Regions from separate parts of the Paenibacillus sp. FSL K6-1330 genome, predicted to be linked through region 2. Evidence: predicted binding sites of a transcription regulator. Region 2 holds the regulator's gene; the other holds the start of a gene.
What was found. Region 2 encodes Rex, which represses fermentation and respiration genes when NADH is low (regulators of the CRP and FNR family bind a similar motif). Its sites were predicted from a motif close to TTGTGAAATATTTCACAA; they were not measured.
Positions count from the first base shown of each region.

Region 1 (3,966 bases), 180 kb from region 2:
TCGCGGACACCCGTTGACCGCCAATTTAAATTTCGCCGGGAAATCCAGTCTCTCGAATTTTTCCTCGAGGAATGCCCCCATGCCCATCGAATCCTGCGTACCGAAACGGCAAAATTGGGAACCTACACAGGTCTTCACGGTCCGCAGCGATTTGGCATAAGCATAACCCGACGGCATATCGAGCTCTTCCCAAACGCTCGGTAAATCTTCCTTCTTAACACCGATGAGGTCCAGACGCTGTCCGCCGGTAACCTTTACAACCTTCACATTATATTTAAGCGATACATCCGCGATTTTCTTCAAATCCTCCGGTGTGGTAACGCCGCCGTACATTCTTGGGACGACCGTGTACGTGCCGTCTTTCTGAATGTTGGCGTTCATCCGTTCGTTGACAAAACGGGATTCCCTCTCTTCTTGATGGGTTACCGGGTTCAGCATCGCCAGATAATAATGAATGGCCGGGCGGCATTTCGAGCAGCCTTCCGGATTGCTGAAGTTTAGAACATGCATGACTTCTTTCGTTGTCTTGAGTCCTTTGGCACGGATTTCGGCGACAATCTCGTCCCGATCAAGCGTTGTGCACGAGCATATGCCTTGTTTGCCTGCCGCCTTAAAGCCATCGCCCAATACGCTCTGGAGTATTTGCTCCACGACAGGTTTACAGCCGCCACACGAGCGGGTAGCTCCTGTGCAAGCTTTAATCTCATCCACTGTCGTAAAACCCTGTAGAGTAATGGCATCCACAATGGCTTTTTTGGTTACGCCGTTGCAGCCGCACACGATTTCATCATCGGGCATCTTCTCCAGTGAAAATGCCTTGCCATTTCCTGTTCCTGCGCTGTCAGTACCCATGATCGAATCGTAAATCTCATCCGTCATGGCTGTCTTTTTCCGAATCATGGATTGAAGGCTTGCCGAATCGCTCACATCTCCGAACAATATCGCCCCAACGATGATATTGTCGCGAATTAATATTTTCTTATAGGTCTTGCGCCAATCATCTTTTGCGGTGATCACCGAGTGCTCGGCTTGCTCCATGAATTCTCCGGCAGAGAATACATCCACACCGCTGATTTTCAACTTCGTCGATACAATGCTTCCCTCGTAAGGCTTGCCTTCCACACCGCATAGATGCTTCGCCAATACCTGTCCCTGCTCGAACAACGGTGCAACCAGGCCGTAGCACGCGCCCCGATGCTCGCAGCATTCGCCGACCGCATACACATCCGGCCAGGAAGTCTGAAGATAATCATTAACGACGATTCCCCGGTTCACTTCGATCCCGCTCGCTTTAGCGATCTCGGTGTTCGCTCTGATGCCCACTGCCATGACCACCAGGTCGGCATCAAGCTCATCCCCATCCTTGAAGCGGAGTCCCGTAACTCTGGTATCTCCCAATATTTCGGTTGTTTGTTTGCCTAATAAGAAGTTGATACCCTGCTGTTCAAGCTCCCTTTTCAGCATGCCGGATGCCATCGAATCCAACTGGCTCTCCATCAAATCCTGCATGAGATGAACCACCGTCACCTCCATGCCCAGGCTAACCAATCCCTTGGCAGCTTCCAGACCCAGAAGTCCCCCGCCAATGACAGCCGCTTTCTTGTACGCCTTAGCGGCTTGAAGCATCTGCGTGCAATCGGCAATGTTTCGGAAACCGATAACGCCTTCTTTGTCACTGCCCGGCACGGGTAAAATAAAGGGCTTCGAGCCCGTTGCTATCATGACTTTGTCATAAGGCACAGTCAATCCGTTGTCGGCGGTCACGACCTTGCGTTCCCCATCGATGGCAGTTACAGTGGCATCCGTGTGCAGAGTGATATGGTTATCCTCGTACCATTTCCAATCATTCAATACAATATCATTCAAGGTTTTGCTGCCTTCCAACACATACGACAGCATGATGCGGTTATAATTCGGATGAGGCTCCTGTCCAATGACGGTGATGTCAAAATTCCCACCCAATTTAATGATTTGCTCGACCGTACTAATCCCGGCAATACCGTTGCCGATGACAACTAACTTTTCTCTCTTTATATTGGACATCGATTGATTCCTCCCCAACACATTTATCTAGATCGTGGTATTCCGTTGCTTTCACATAAATTATATCGTCTGATCGCATTAATTTTTGTGATATATTTCACATAAATCATTAAAATTTAAAATAAAAATGCCAAATAACCCTGTCCACATCGAACAAGGTTATGAGGAGGCTTGCTCTCTATATAATATCGGCTTCCATATAGGCTCGTTCGCCGCTAGGAACTTTCAAATAAGGGCGAATCCCGGCAAATCCCTTCGCGTCCAGGTTCACCCCGGTCATCCAGTTCCCCTCCAATAAGCCTCGATCCGATTGCATAATGACGGCAGGTGCCTGGATATGCTCCTGATATAGAACGATGCCCGCCTGAATAGTCTTAAAGGCTTTTCCTTGTTCCACCAACGGTACGGCGCTGATATACGTAGGCACAAAATAATTTGCGATCACATCCAGCTCTTCCCCGTCAAAAAACGGCTCGCTGCCAAGGAAAGGATGCAGCATTACGATTTTCTCATAGAGTGACCAGATGATCATCTGCAGAAATCTTCCCGTTCGTCCTATATTCTGCCCGGTGGACGCATGAAATCGATCGGTTTCATAACCAATGAACTTCCATCCGCCGGGGGCTTTGACCCATTTCTGAAACATATCAACAGCATCGGCACCGCTATGGCTAACGGATTCTGCAGATTCCGGGCTTGTTCCAGACGCAGCTAACCACAAGGAATCCGGCACATACTGGCTCAGCATCCGTTTGGTCTTCTCAAAAATATGAAGCACTTTTAATGAAGCGTTTTCAAGTTCTGAGATGTCCTCTTGTCCATAATGAAAACGGGAGATATACGTTCGCTTGGTCATGGGCTCGCCTCCTTGATATGCTGCTGGGTTTTTTACATCATATAGCAGCTGCGTCCGCTTGGTGCATGTCCACCTATTCTTACCGTAAAGAAACAGGAATCATACTTCCATTTAGAAAAAAACCCTGAAATGAGGATGTCTCATGCCAGGGTTTAATCATCAAGGGGAGTCTTAAGATGACTCATCTTTCGACCCATTGTTCCGCCCAGAATGAAATTTGCTCCATCACCGGACGAAGTGCCTTGCCTTTTTCAGTCAGTTCATATTCAATACGTACCGGTGTTTCAGGATAAACATGGCGAATCAAAATGCCTTCGCATTCCAAATCCTTCATCCGCTCAGAGAGCATCTTATCGCTCATGGACGGAATCAAATTCGAAATATCCTTAAAGCGCTTAGGCCCGCTCATCAACGTTTGAATAATCAAACCGTTCCACCGTTTGCCCAGAAAAGAAAATGCAGATTCAAAACGGGGACACATCGTAACATTTGTAACTTCCATATCCCTTCACCTCTTTACGAAGTCACCTTGTTTATAGAAATTCATAAGCTTAATTAAAAATCTAGAAAACTTACGAATTGTAAGTATGTTTCATTTTAGCACATTTCCGAGAAACTGAAAACCACCTAGCCCCTTTTTCCCATAAAATCAGCGCTTATCCCATAATATACGAGCCAAAATATCCAAATCTTTCTCGATCCAAGTGGATAATTTCCTATTATACAGTACCGCCGCTGGATGGAATAGAGGGAATATCTTATAGGTTTCCGCCGAGAACATATAACCCCTATCTGGATTCTCCGGATCGGTTGCTTGCTGGACCGGCCCCTCCATCAGTTTGCCGTGCAGCGATGTCACCGTTTCATGGCTTCCGATTAACCGGTGCAGCGCCGTATTTCCCATGGGTGCAATAATGTGCGGGCGAACCCATCGAATCTCTTCATCAAGCAAAGGTGCATGGGCCAATATTTCCGCCTTCGTCGGTGTGCGATTGGAACGGCTGATGACACTCTCGCCCGTGGACCTCACGATTACCTTTTCCTTATAAGGCCGGCTTCTCATGGCA
Region 1 is NZ_CP150269.1:2,628,649-2,632,614, reverse strand. Features, by position in the region: gene nirB (nitrite reductase large subunit NirB) at 1-2,043, opposite strand, end outside; gene NYE54_RS11820 (hypothetical protein) at 2,222-2,899, opposite strand; gene NYE54_RS11815 (helix-turn-helix domain-containing protein) at 3,081-3,401, opposite strand; gene NYE54_RS11810 (uracil-DNA glycosylase) at 3,549-3,966, opposite strand, start outside.
Region 1: nirB (nitrite reductase large subunit NirB) is a predicted target of Rex. The motif match lies at 2,129-2,146, and genes of this name have one in related genera.

Region 2 (10,378 bases):
ACAATGCGTAGTTTCATGAAGTTCCTCCTTCATTTCCTATATGAAATTTTGTCTATCATTTTGCGACATAATAGTACATATAACAATGATATATTGCGATGCATGTAATTTATATGCTCGTTTTGTACAAGTACGAGTATATCACATCTTATATACTTTTTCATGCATGTCTGTGAAAATATTTAGAACAGTTTTTCCATATTCTTTCTGAATACGCTTACATATCGGAGAAAAAGAGAGGCACCCTATGGATTTTAAAGGGCGCCTCTCTTTCTGTATTTTTATTGATTTGGAAGAATAATGTCATTCCCGATGGTGTTACCATCCTGAAAACGATAAAACCGATAGCCGCGCTGACCGTTGTGTTCATACTGCAGCTGCCATGCATACTCGCCCTCATACATTCCAGGCAGCAACCGCTTAATTTCAACGCCAGGCAATTCGTTATAGATCTGATCCCGCATCTGGGCTTCTGACATTCCCGTTTTCAATAAAACGGACTGGACAGCGTCAGCACCTTCAACAGGTACGTTGTCATCCGTAAATTTCACCCATACCATACGATCTTGATTGTCTTGATCCTTCCCGCTTACTACCCAATAGTTATTATCCTCGCCCCACACCGATTTATAGGTCTTCCCGGATGTAACCAATTGGCCATGCTGCTTCGCGGCAACAATTGCCATTCTTTCTTCATTCCAAGTATCTTTCATAACATATGAATAATAGAGCTGTAAACCAAGCAGCAACAGCAGCACGCTGGACACACTCAGCAAAATCCACTTCGTTTTTTTCTTCAAATCCGTCTTCCTCGCTCCCCTTGATTATTCCCTAGAGGGTTGTAAGACGCTCAAAGGCACGCTGCGCTTCCCGGCGGATACGTTCCTCATCAAGAGTAAGACTCGCGCCATTCTTCACTACCTGCTTGCCGTCAACCCATACATGCTCTACATCCTTCGCACTGGCTGAGTAGATAGCGTGTGAAATATAATCGGTCCGTGGAAGGAAGTGCGCTTGATCCGTGTTCAGTGCGATCATATCTGCTTTCATTCCTACCGCAAGTGTGCCGATATCCTCAATGAACGCCGATCGGGCTCCATACTCTGTTCCCATCCGAAGCGCTTCGGATGCTGGAATGGCTGTTGGGTCCCCGCTTACCCCTTTATGGATCAGTGCAGCCAGTCGCATCTCTTCAAACATATCCAGGTTATTGTTACTCGCAGGTCCATCGGTACCCAGCGACACCGTTACGCCGGCTTTCAGCAGTGCAGGCACGCGAGCGATGCCGCTGGCAAGCTTCAAATTGCTGCCTGGATTATGCGACACCATAACTTGATGCTTGGCCAGGATTTCGATTTCTTCATCGGTCAGATGGACGGCATGCGCAAGCAGCGTTGGACGGGAGAACATGCCAAGCTTCTCCAAATGGGCAACAGGGCGAAGTCCGTAGTCTTTTACATTCTGAGCTACTTCCGTTTCCGTTTCGGACATATGCGTATGCAAAGGCAGATTCAAATCATGCGATGCCTGAACGAATTTTTCGATGAAATCCGGGGGGCACGTATAAGGTGCATGCGGGGAAATCATCGTCGTAATTCTCCCGTCAGCCTTGCCATGCCAGTCTTTTGCGAATGCCACCGCCTCATCCAGCTTCTGCTGCTGCACCTCAGGCGGACACAATCCGATGACGCCGCGCATCAGGACGCCGCGCATTCCTGAGTCCTGCACAACCTTGGCAACCTGATCCATATGATCATACATATCCACAAATGTCGTGGTTCCGCCTTTGATCATCTCCAGCACGGAGAGTGCGGTTCCCCAGTATACATCGTCGGCCGTGAATTTGGCTTCCATAGGCCACATTTTTTCCTGAAGCCATACCTGCAGTGTCAGATCGTCGCCATAACCGCGGAGCAGGGACATCGCCGCATGTCCGTGCGTGTTCACTAACCCCGGTAGGAAAAACAGATGAGTTCCGTCGATAACTTCTGTTCCCTCTTGGACGGTTGGCTCTTCTTCACCCAGATAGGTTATCCGGTCATTCTCCACAACCATATATCCGCGTAACACGGATCTTCCTTCCTCTAATACCGCAAACGTTCCGTTCTTAACCATCCACTTCGTTATCGTCATGTGCTGCATCCTCCTTGCCGTTATCCAAATAATAGGCCAAACTCTGCAAATCTGTAGTAAAATCAGCCGTATGAATCCGGATATGGGATGGGGCTTTCAGGATGGTTGGCGCAAAATTCAGGATAGCCTCGATGCCTGCGGCGATAAGCTGATTGGCTACATTCTGCGCTTCAAAATCCGGAACGGTGATTATCCCGATACGAATGCCGTACTCATGAACCGTCTTCTCCAGTTCCTCCATCGGCTGTACAACCAAATTGTTAATTTTCATACCAACTTTGGGAGAATACGAATCGAAAACCGCCACAATCTTCATATTGTCCTTCAGAAATGCATTGTAATTCGATAATGCATGTCCAAGATTACCGGCCCCAATCAATGCGACATTGATCTTCTGGTCCAGCTTTAGAATCTGGCGAATTTTCTCGATCAGATAAGATACGTCATATCCGATCCCTTTCCGTCCAAAATCACCGAAATACGCTAGGTCCTTACGAATTTGAGCAGGATTGAGGTCCAGTTTTTGTCCCAGTTCCTGGGAGGAAACCGTGGAGACCTCCCTTTTCTGAAGCTCATTCAAATAGCGCAAGTATACAGGTAATCTGCGGACCACGGCTTCCGAAATTTTTTCCGATTTCATTCATGCTCCCCCTAATAATAGGTTAATAACTACATTTTTTTGTGACAGATCATTTCGTTCATTGTTTCACTTTTATTCAGCTTGGTTCTCTATGCCTGCCTCTTCCTGCAGCCATTCCGAAATTCGGGGAACGATCCCCTCTGTCGGCATATGCTCCATCTTCGGCCCCGGCAAAGAATATAAGAAATATTTCCCGTAATAGGATTCAATGACCCGGGTATCGTAGACAATGACAATCCCCTTATCTTGCGCGGTCCGCACCAGTCGGCCAAATCCCTGTTTGAAGCGAATGACCGCTTGCGGAACCGAAAGTTTCATGAACGGGTTCTTCTTCTGCTGCTGCAGCAATTCGCTCTTGGCTTCGACCAAGGGATGATTCGGCGGCTGGAACGGCAGCCGGACGATCGCAAGGCAAGTGAGCGCCTCCCCGGGTATGTCTACCCCTTCCCAGAAGGAGCTCGTACCCAGCAGGACCGAAGCACTGCTATCCTGGAATCTCCGGATTAACTTGGTACGGCTGGTTCCGTCCATCCCTTGTCCCAGTACCGTAATATCGCTGGATGCCAGCGCCTCCTTCAACGGCTCGTGAACCTGACGCAGCATGCGGTACGAAGTGAACAGCACAAGCATGCGGCCATGCGTAGCGATTGCCGTATCGGCCAATGATTGCACAAGTGTATTCACAAAGAGTGCATCCCCGACCGAGCCCTTCACGCTCGGAAAATCGCGCGGCACGACAAGGAGGGCCTGCTCCCTGTAATTAAACGGGGACGGCAGCAGAACCGTGTTCAAGTTGCCGCTATCTGCCGCTTCCTGAAGACCCAAGTTCTCGATCATGAACTGAAACGATTTATCCACCGACAAGGTCGCCGATGTCAGGATCACGCTTTGTTTCTTGTCAAAAAACAATTCCTTCAAGTGGGTGCTAACATCGACAGGCACTGCATAAAGCTGCAGCGATTTGCCGCGGAAATTCCCGTTAGCCTCCATCCAGTATACCGTGCCTTCATCATTCAGAGCCATGAAGGACCTCAGGTCCTCGCGGTGTGCGGCCAGGTCCTTAAACAGACCCGATAGGTCTGTTAACAAACTGTCCGCGCTGTAGTCGTCCAGATCTTCCTTCATCTCGGCGATCAGCTTGTCACCCTTGCGAACGACATCGCCCAGCGTCACATGAATTTGATGCTCCAACTCGGCCAGCGAATCCCAATCCTTCGGCTTCTTCAGAGGCGATAAGCGAAGCGAGAATTGACCGGCATCCCCCGGAGTCGCGTCTCCGCGTTCCGGAAGTAGTCCGAACAATTGATCGCTGAGCCGGTCCCAATTCTCTTTTGCGGTGATCAGATCCGGATAAATCCGGTCTATGATGGAGGACCACTCGACAGCCTTCTCATGCGACGATGCTTGCAGCAGCTGGCGAAGAGCCGGAAGCTGACCGCTGCGGCTGTCTTTGTACATACGAGTCAACGTATGGACCACCGAAAAATATTTCATCTGCAAGCCAAGGTGCTTGCCAGCGACGTCCTCCAGATGATGCGCTTCATCAATGACGAGACGCTCATAACTCGGAAGCAGCTGATGATTCGCTTTTACGTCAGTGAACAGCTTCGAATGGTTCGTAATGACAACATCCGCGATGCCCGCTTCATGTTTAGCCCTGTGATAGTAGCATTTGCGGAACCATGGGCAGGCACGGCCAAGGCAGGAATCCGAATCACTGGAGATCGTCTCCCAGAAATCCCCTCCGCGACCGCCAAAGTTCAGTTCTTCATCATCCCCGTTCTCCGTCTGGGTCAGCCAGACCAGCATCTGCGCCGCGGTGATCACATCTTCCTTCGGGGAATGAAAATCTCTTCTATTTATTTTATGTTCAAATTTTCTCAAACACAAATAATGGCCTCTTCCCTTGAAAATAGCCGCTTTAAAAGGAAAAGGAACAACCTGGGTGAGCAGGGGAATATCCCGGTCACGCAGCTGTTCTTGAAGGTTGATTGTATGCGTGCTCACCATAACCTTCTGTTCCTGCTTCACGCTTTGATAAATCGACGGCAGCAAATACCCGAGGGATTTGCCTGTTCCCGTGCCGGCTTCGATCAATAAATGTTTATTGTCATCGAGGGCCTGCATCACTTCCTGAAACATCATGTCCTGGGCATCCCTGCTCTCATAATGAGGCAGCGTTTCCTTTAGACGTTCACGGACATCATTCATGTATTGCTCGAAGCTTACATCCGCCAGCGGATTAGGCTCCGACTCATCCCTGGCAGGCGCAATATCGTTCCAATCGTCAACGGCCAGGGCAAATTGACGATAGTACGTATGGGTGTCTCCGGCTTGTACAGCCTGGAACTCCCTGTCAGCACGGATGCCGTCAAAGAACCAGGCCAAGTCGCTGTCCTCGTCGGCAAACAGGTCGCTTAACCGCTGCACGGTAAGGAGAGGAAGCTCATCGATCTCCTCCAGGCATTTCAGCAGCGCATAGGCTGTGGCAAGCGCATCGCTGTCCGCCTGATGCGGACGGTCATGCTCCAGACCGAAATGAGAGGAGACCATCCCGAGCTGATAAGAAGGCAGCGAGGGAAAACATATTTTTAAGAAGTGCATCGTATCTAGAATTCGGCCGCTGAACGGTAAATAGCCGCAGCGATCGAGTGCATTTTGCAAAAAGTTAAAATCAAAAGCGACATTATGCCCAACCAATACGACATCGTCGAGCATGGGCACGAGTTCCATCATCATTTCTTCCAATGACGGAGCATCCGCTACATCACTGTCGGAAATGCCGGTCAAACCGGTAATAAAAGGAGGGATCGGAATCCCGGGATTGACATAGGTGCCGTATACGCGGGAGATGCTTCGATCCTCTTCGATGATGGCCAGTCCAACCTGAATGATCTCATCTGCTGACTGGTTGCCCGTGGTTTCAAAATCCAATACGGCAAATTTCATTTCGATAAAATCCCTTTCCTCCAGACTAATTAACAGCATACCAGAAGTTGCGGGTTTTGAACATTCCGGGTAAAAAATCCCCCGTTTCTCCTCCATCGCTCCATACGGCAAGAAGCGATACCAAAGTCTCAGTAATGAGCTCTGGCATCGCTTCTTGTAATGGCTTGATTTCTACAGCAAAGAGATCAATTGGCTGCCGTACTGGAGCTCACCGCGATTCTGCTTGCAGACCTCCAAATTGATAATGGGGTCAGGAAGTGTCGGGTCGCTGTGAATCGCCAGTGCAAAATGCTCCTCGGCTTTCCCTTGTTGTCCATTCAACACCTCGATGCATCCAAGCGCGTTGTAAATCATCGCTCGCATCTTCTTGTTGTCTGCCAGGGGCAGGATGGACACCAATACATCGGACGCTGGTATGGTTTGCCCCAAATAAAGATGGGACATCGCAATATACAGCTTGATCAGAAGGCTATCCGGAAATACCGTGGCGGCCACCTCAAATTGCTGTATAGCCGGCTGGAACATCAACAACTTGTAATAACCTTGGCCGCGAATGAATGCATCAAGCTGCAGTTCAGGCGCTTCGGTCGGTGGAAAAACAGGAGGTGAGGCGGCACTCTCGCGGAAGATAGCCATCTTCTCTTCAAAATGGAGCCATTCCTCGATAATGCCCTCGCTCATGCTTTTGAGCATGTTCCAGTTTTGTACCAGCGCCTGTTTTTGGGGACCTTGAGCAGAAGGGTAATGCTTCACAATTTCATCTAACATGTTGTTCATTTCAGCGAATACATGTTGAAACATAGCTGCATCCCACCCTTAGCGGAAAAATGAGATCAGTGCGTCGACCTGAACTCATTTTCTGTAGAAGTCGGTCTTTTCATCCCTTTAAGGTCCCGACACATTTTGGCTCTTAGGAGACCGTTTAGAGAACCGCGGCGTGAACCTCACGATATTCCGTATTAACCGGCTTATTCATTTCGTCAACGATCACAACCGTCGGGGTATGATTGTCGTATTCCTCTTTAGACATCATGGCATAAGAAATGATAATGACGTTGTCGCCAGGCTGTACAAGCCTTGCAGCTGCCCCGTTCAGACAAATCACACCACTGCCGCGTTCGCCTTTGATCACGTACGTTTCCAAACGGGCGCCATTGTTATTGTTCACGATTTGAACTTTTTCATTCTCCAAAAGGTCTGCAGCCTCCATTAGATCCTCATCAATGGTAATGCTGCCCACATAGTTCAGATTGGCTTCCGTCACCGTTGCGCGGTGGATTTTGGATTTCATCATTGTTCTAAACATGGGATCCCCCTACTTTTGGTTGAAGTAACGCATTGTCAATGAGACGGGTGCGGCCAAATCGTACGGCCAGCGCCATAATGACGGTTCTGCCTTCATCCGCAATGCGATATGAATCTTCCACGGGAACAAGTTCCGGGAAAGTGAGCAATTCTGCATAATCAATATCAGCGAGCGGGGACTGGGATATAGAATCCCGAAGATGAACACGGATCTCTCCTGCCGTTGTCGCTTGTCCCTGCTGGATCATCTCCTGAGCGGTCCGCAAAGAGCCCGACAGCACAAGTGCCTGTTCCCGCTCTTCCGGCTTCAAATACACGTTGCGTGAGCTTAGAGCAAGGCCGTCAGATTCGCGGATGATCGGACAAGGCACGATGGTTACGTCCATGTTCAAATCTTGAACCATTTGCTCAATGACGGCTACCTGCTGGGCATCCTTCATTCCGAAGAAAGCATAGTCAGGTTTTACGATATTAAACAATTTGTTAACAACGGTGGTAACACCGTCAAAATGCCCGGGACGGGAGGCCCCGCACAACAAAGACGTAATTTCCGATACAGTGATTTTGGTTTTGGTCGGCTGGGGATACATTTCCTGAACCGTGGGAATAAAAACCACATTCACCCCTTCGGATTCCGCCAACGCCAGATCGCGTGCCTCATCCCTGGGATAGGTCTCATAATCCTCACCCGGTCCGAATTGAATCGGATTGACAAAGATACTGACAACCACCGTACCTGCCATTTCTCGCGCCTTACGCATCAGGCTGGCGTGTCCTTCATGCAAATAACCCATCGTAGGCACAAGTCCTACCGAACCACTGCCGGATTCCCAGCGGTCCTTAAGTTCTGATCTTAATTCCGCAATGGTGCGAATCACTTTCATGATGTCGTGCCCACCTTTTCCTTTTTGCTTCCATATAATGTTGTTGTCGTTTCGGAAGCCTCATGTTTCTCGGCCTTGAAGACATGCTCCTCTGCCGGGAATGAGCGGTCCTTTACTTCCTTCACATACTGCGTAATGCCTTCACGGATGACGGAGCCTACATCAGCGTATGTTTTCACGAAGCGTTTGTCCCGATAGGGAGACGCATATTTGATTAAATCATGGAATACCAGAACCTGACCGTCGCAGTAACGACCCGCTCCGATGCCAATCGTCGGTATGCTCAGCGCTTTAGATATTTCCGCCGCAGCCTCTTCTGTAACCAGCTCCAATACAATTGCGAATGCTCCAGCCGCTTCAAGTGCCTTTGCATCATTCATGAGCCGCTGAGCGTCTTGGGCATCCTTGCCTTGGATCCGGTAGCCTCCAATTTGATTCACCGACTGAGGCGTCAGCCCGATATGACCCAGTACCGGTACGCCGGACTGTACGATCCGTTTCACGGTGCCGGCGATTTCTTCGCCGCCCTCCATTTTCACGGCATGCGCATGACCTTCCTGCATCAATCTCCGCACCCCGCGCAGACTTTCATCAATATCTCCGTGATAGGTCATAAACGGCATATCCGCTACGATAAAAGTTTCTTCCGCTCCACGAGCGACGGCACGGGTATGATATACCATGTCGTCCAGCGTTACCGGAATTGTGGAGTTATAGCCGAGCACGACATTGCCGAGGGAATCGCCTACCAATATCATATCAATATCCGCTTCCTCCGCCAGCTTGGCGGAAGGATAATCGTACGCGGTCAGCATGGTGATCGGTATACCCTTCTTCTTCATGTTCTTCATCTTCACGATGTTCAGTGGTTGTTTGCCTGTCATTGTGACACAGCCTCCTTTGTGTAAATAAGTTAGACACAATAAAAAAAACCTTTTAGCACATACTTGCTAAAAAGTCCGAAAGGCAAAAAAGAGTCACTCGCGATCGTCCCTTCTGTCTCGGTCCTTTCGGCTCAGAGCAGAATCCAACGTAACCGGCATAACAGTTATGAAGGTGTTCTAAAAAAATAATGCTGTTCAATATCACTTGCTGTAGAGTGCAATTCGCTCATGGCGATACCGCCTCTTGGTCATAGTATAACAAAATCCAACTACGATTTCACCATGTTTCATTTACCTGGTATTAAAAAAGAATTTCACCGGAATATACGGGGATCAGCTCGTCATCTTGATTGCGGACCAGCAGCGCACCATCTCGGTTGAGTCCTGTGGCAATCCCGCTAAAACGGTCAAGGGCCGTCTGCACTTGAACTTCCCTGCCCACCGTGCCGGATAAAGCTTCCCAGAGAGAGGCTATAGGCTCGAAGCCCTGCTCGTTGTACAATTCATATAAAACCTCCATCTCCGCCATGATGGACTGGATCAGCTCTGTCCGATTAACGGTTGCTCCGCCAGCCATGCGAATCGAAGTCGCAACGCTGCGCAGCTCCTCCGGAAAATCCGATTCTTTCAGATTGGCGCTGATGCCGATACCGGCAATGCAGTAGCGCACCCTTTCGTCTTCTGTTGCAGACTCCAGCAGAATGCCGCACACCTTTTTGCCTTGAAACAGAATGTCGTTTGGCCATTTGATATCGGTTTGCACACCGGCGCACTTCGTGATCGCACGGCATACCGCTACGCCTGTCAACAAGGTGAGCTGCTGGGTTAAATGCAGAGGTTGCTTCGGTCTGAGCACCAGGCTCATCCATATGCCTTTGCCTCTCGGGGAGTGGAATTTCCTGCCCATTCTCCCGCGGCCGCCCGTCTGCTCTTCCGAGATCACAAGCGTGCCTTCGGTTGCCCCTTCTTCCGCCAATTGCCGGGCATCTTCCTGCGTTGACGCCGTTTTGTCAAGCAGCTTCAGCGGTTTCCCGAAGGTTTGACTGGTCATCCCCGCTGTCAGTTGTTCCACGCTCAGTTTGTCCGGTTCATCCATCATGCGGTAGCCAAGCCGTGGAACAGCCTCGAAATCATAACCAAAATGACGAAGCTTATTGATCTGCTTCCATACGGCCGTCCGGCTGATGGACAATTTACGGCTGATCTCTTCTCCGGACAAAAACTGGCCGGAATGCTCCTGGAACATTTTCAGAAGTGCATTGTCTTGATCATAATCCTTCATTATGAATTACCACCCGCTTTGCTTCTTCAATCAACGATTCCTTATCGTTGTTAATTAAACCTGCTGCCGATTTCTCCAGCAATTGCCCGAGAAGTTCGCCTAGCCATGGGCCCCCGCGCTTGTCCAGCGCTTCAAGCAGTTCGTTTCCGGTGATGGCCAAATCCTTCAAACTCCGAATTCGGAGTTCCCGGAGCCAACCGTCAAGCTGCTCGATTACGCTAAGTGAGGCAGACGCCGCTCCCGTTTGGTTCAACGCCGTCTGCAAATGCAGCCAGCCTTGAGCTGCCTCGGCTCCGTGGAA
Region 2 is NZ_CP150269.1:2,802,965-2,813,342, reverse strand. Features, by position in the region: gene NYE54_RS12800 (hypothetical protein) at 1-17, opposite strand, end outside; gene NYE54_RS12795 (DUF5590 domain-containing protein) at 282-800, opposite strand; gene NYE54_RS12790 (amidohydrolase) at 832-2,133, opposite strand; gene NYE54_RS12785 (redox-sensing transcriptional repressor Rex) at 2,108-2,773, opposite strand; gene dinG (ATP-dependent DNA helicase DinG) at 2,846-5,722, opposite strand; gene NYE54_RS12775 (hypothetical protein) at 5,894-6,523, opposite strand; gene panD (aspartate 1-decarboxylase) at 6,645-7,028, opposite strand; gene panC (pantoate--beta-alanine ligase) at 7,021-7,911, opposite strand; gene panB (3-methyl-2-oxobutanoate hydroxymethyltransferase) at 7,908-8,795, opposite strand; gene NYE54_RS12755 (biotin--[acetyl-CoA-carboxylase] ligase) at 9,097-10,077, opposite strand; gene NYE54_RS12750 (CCA tRNA nucleotidyltransferase) at 10,064-10,378, opposite strand, start outside.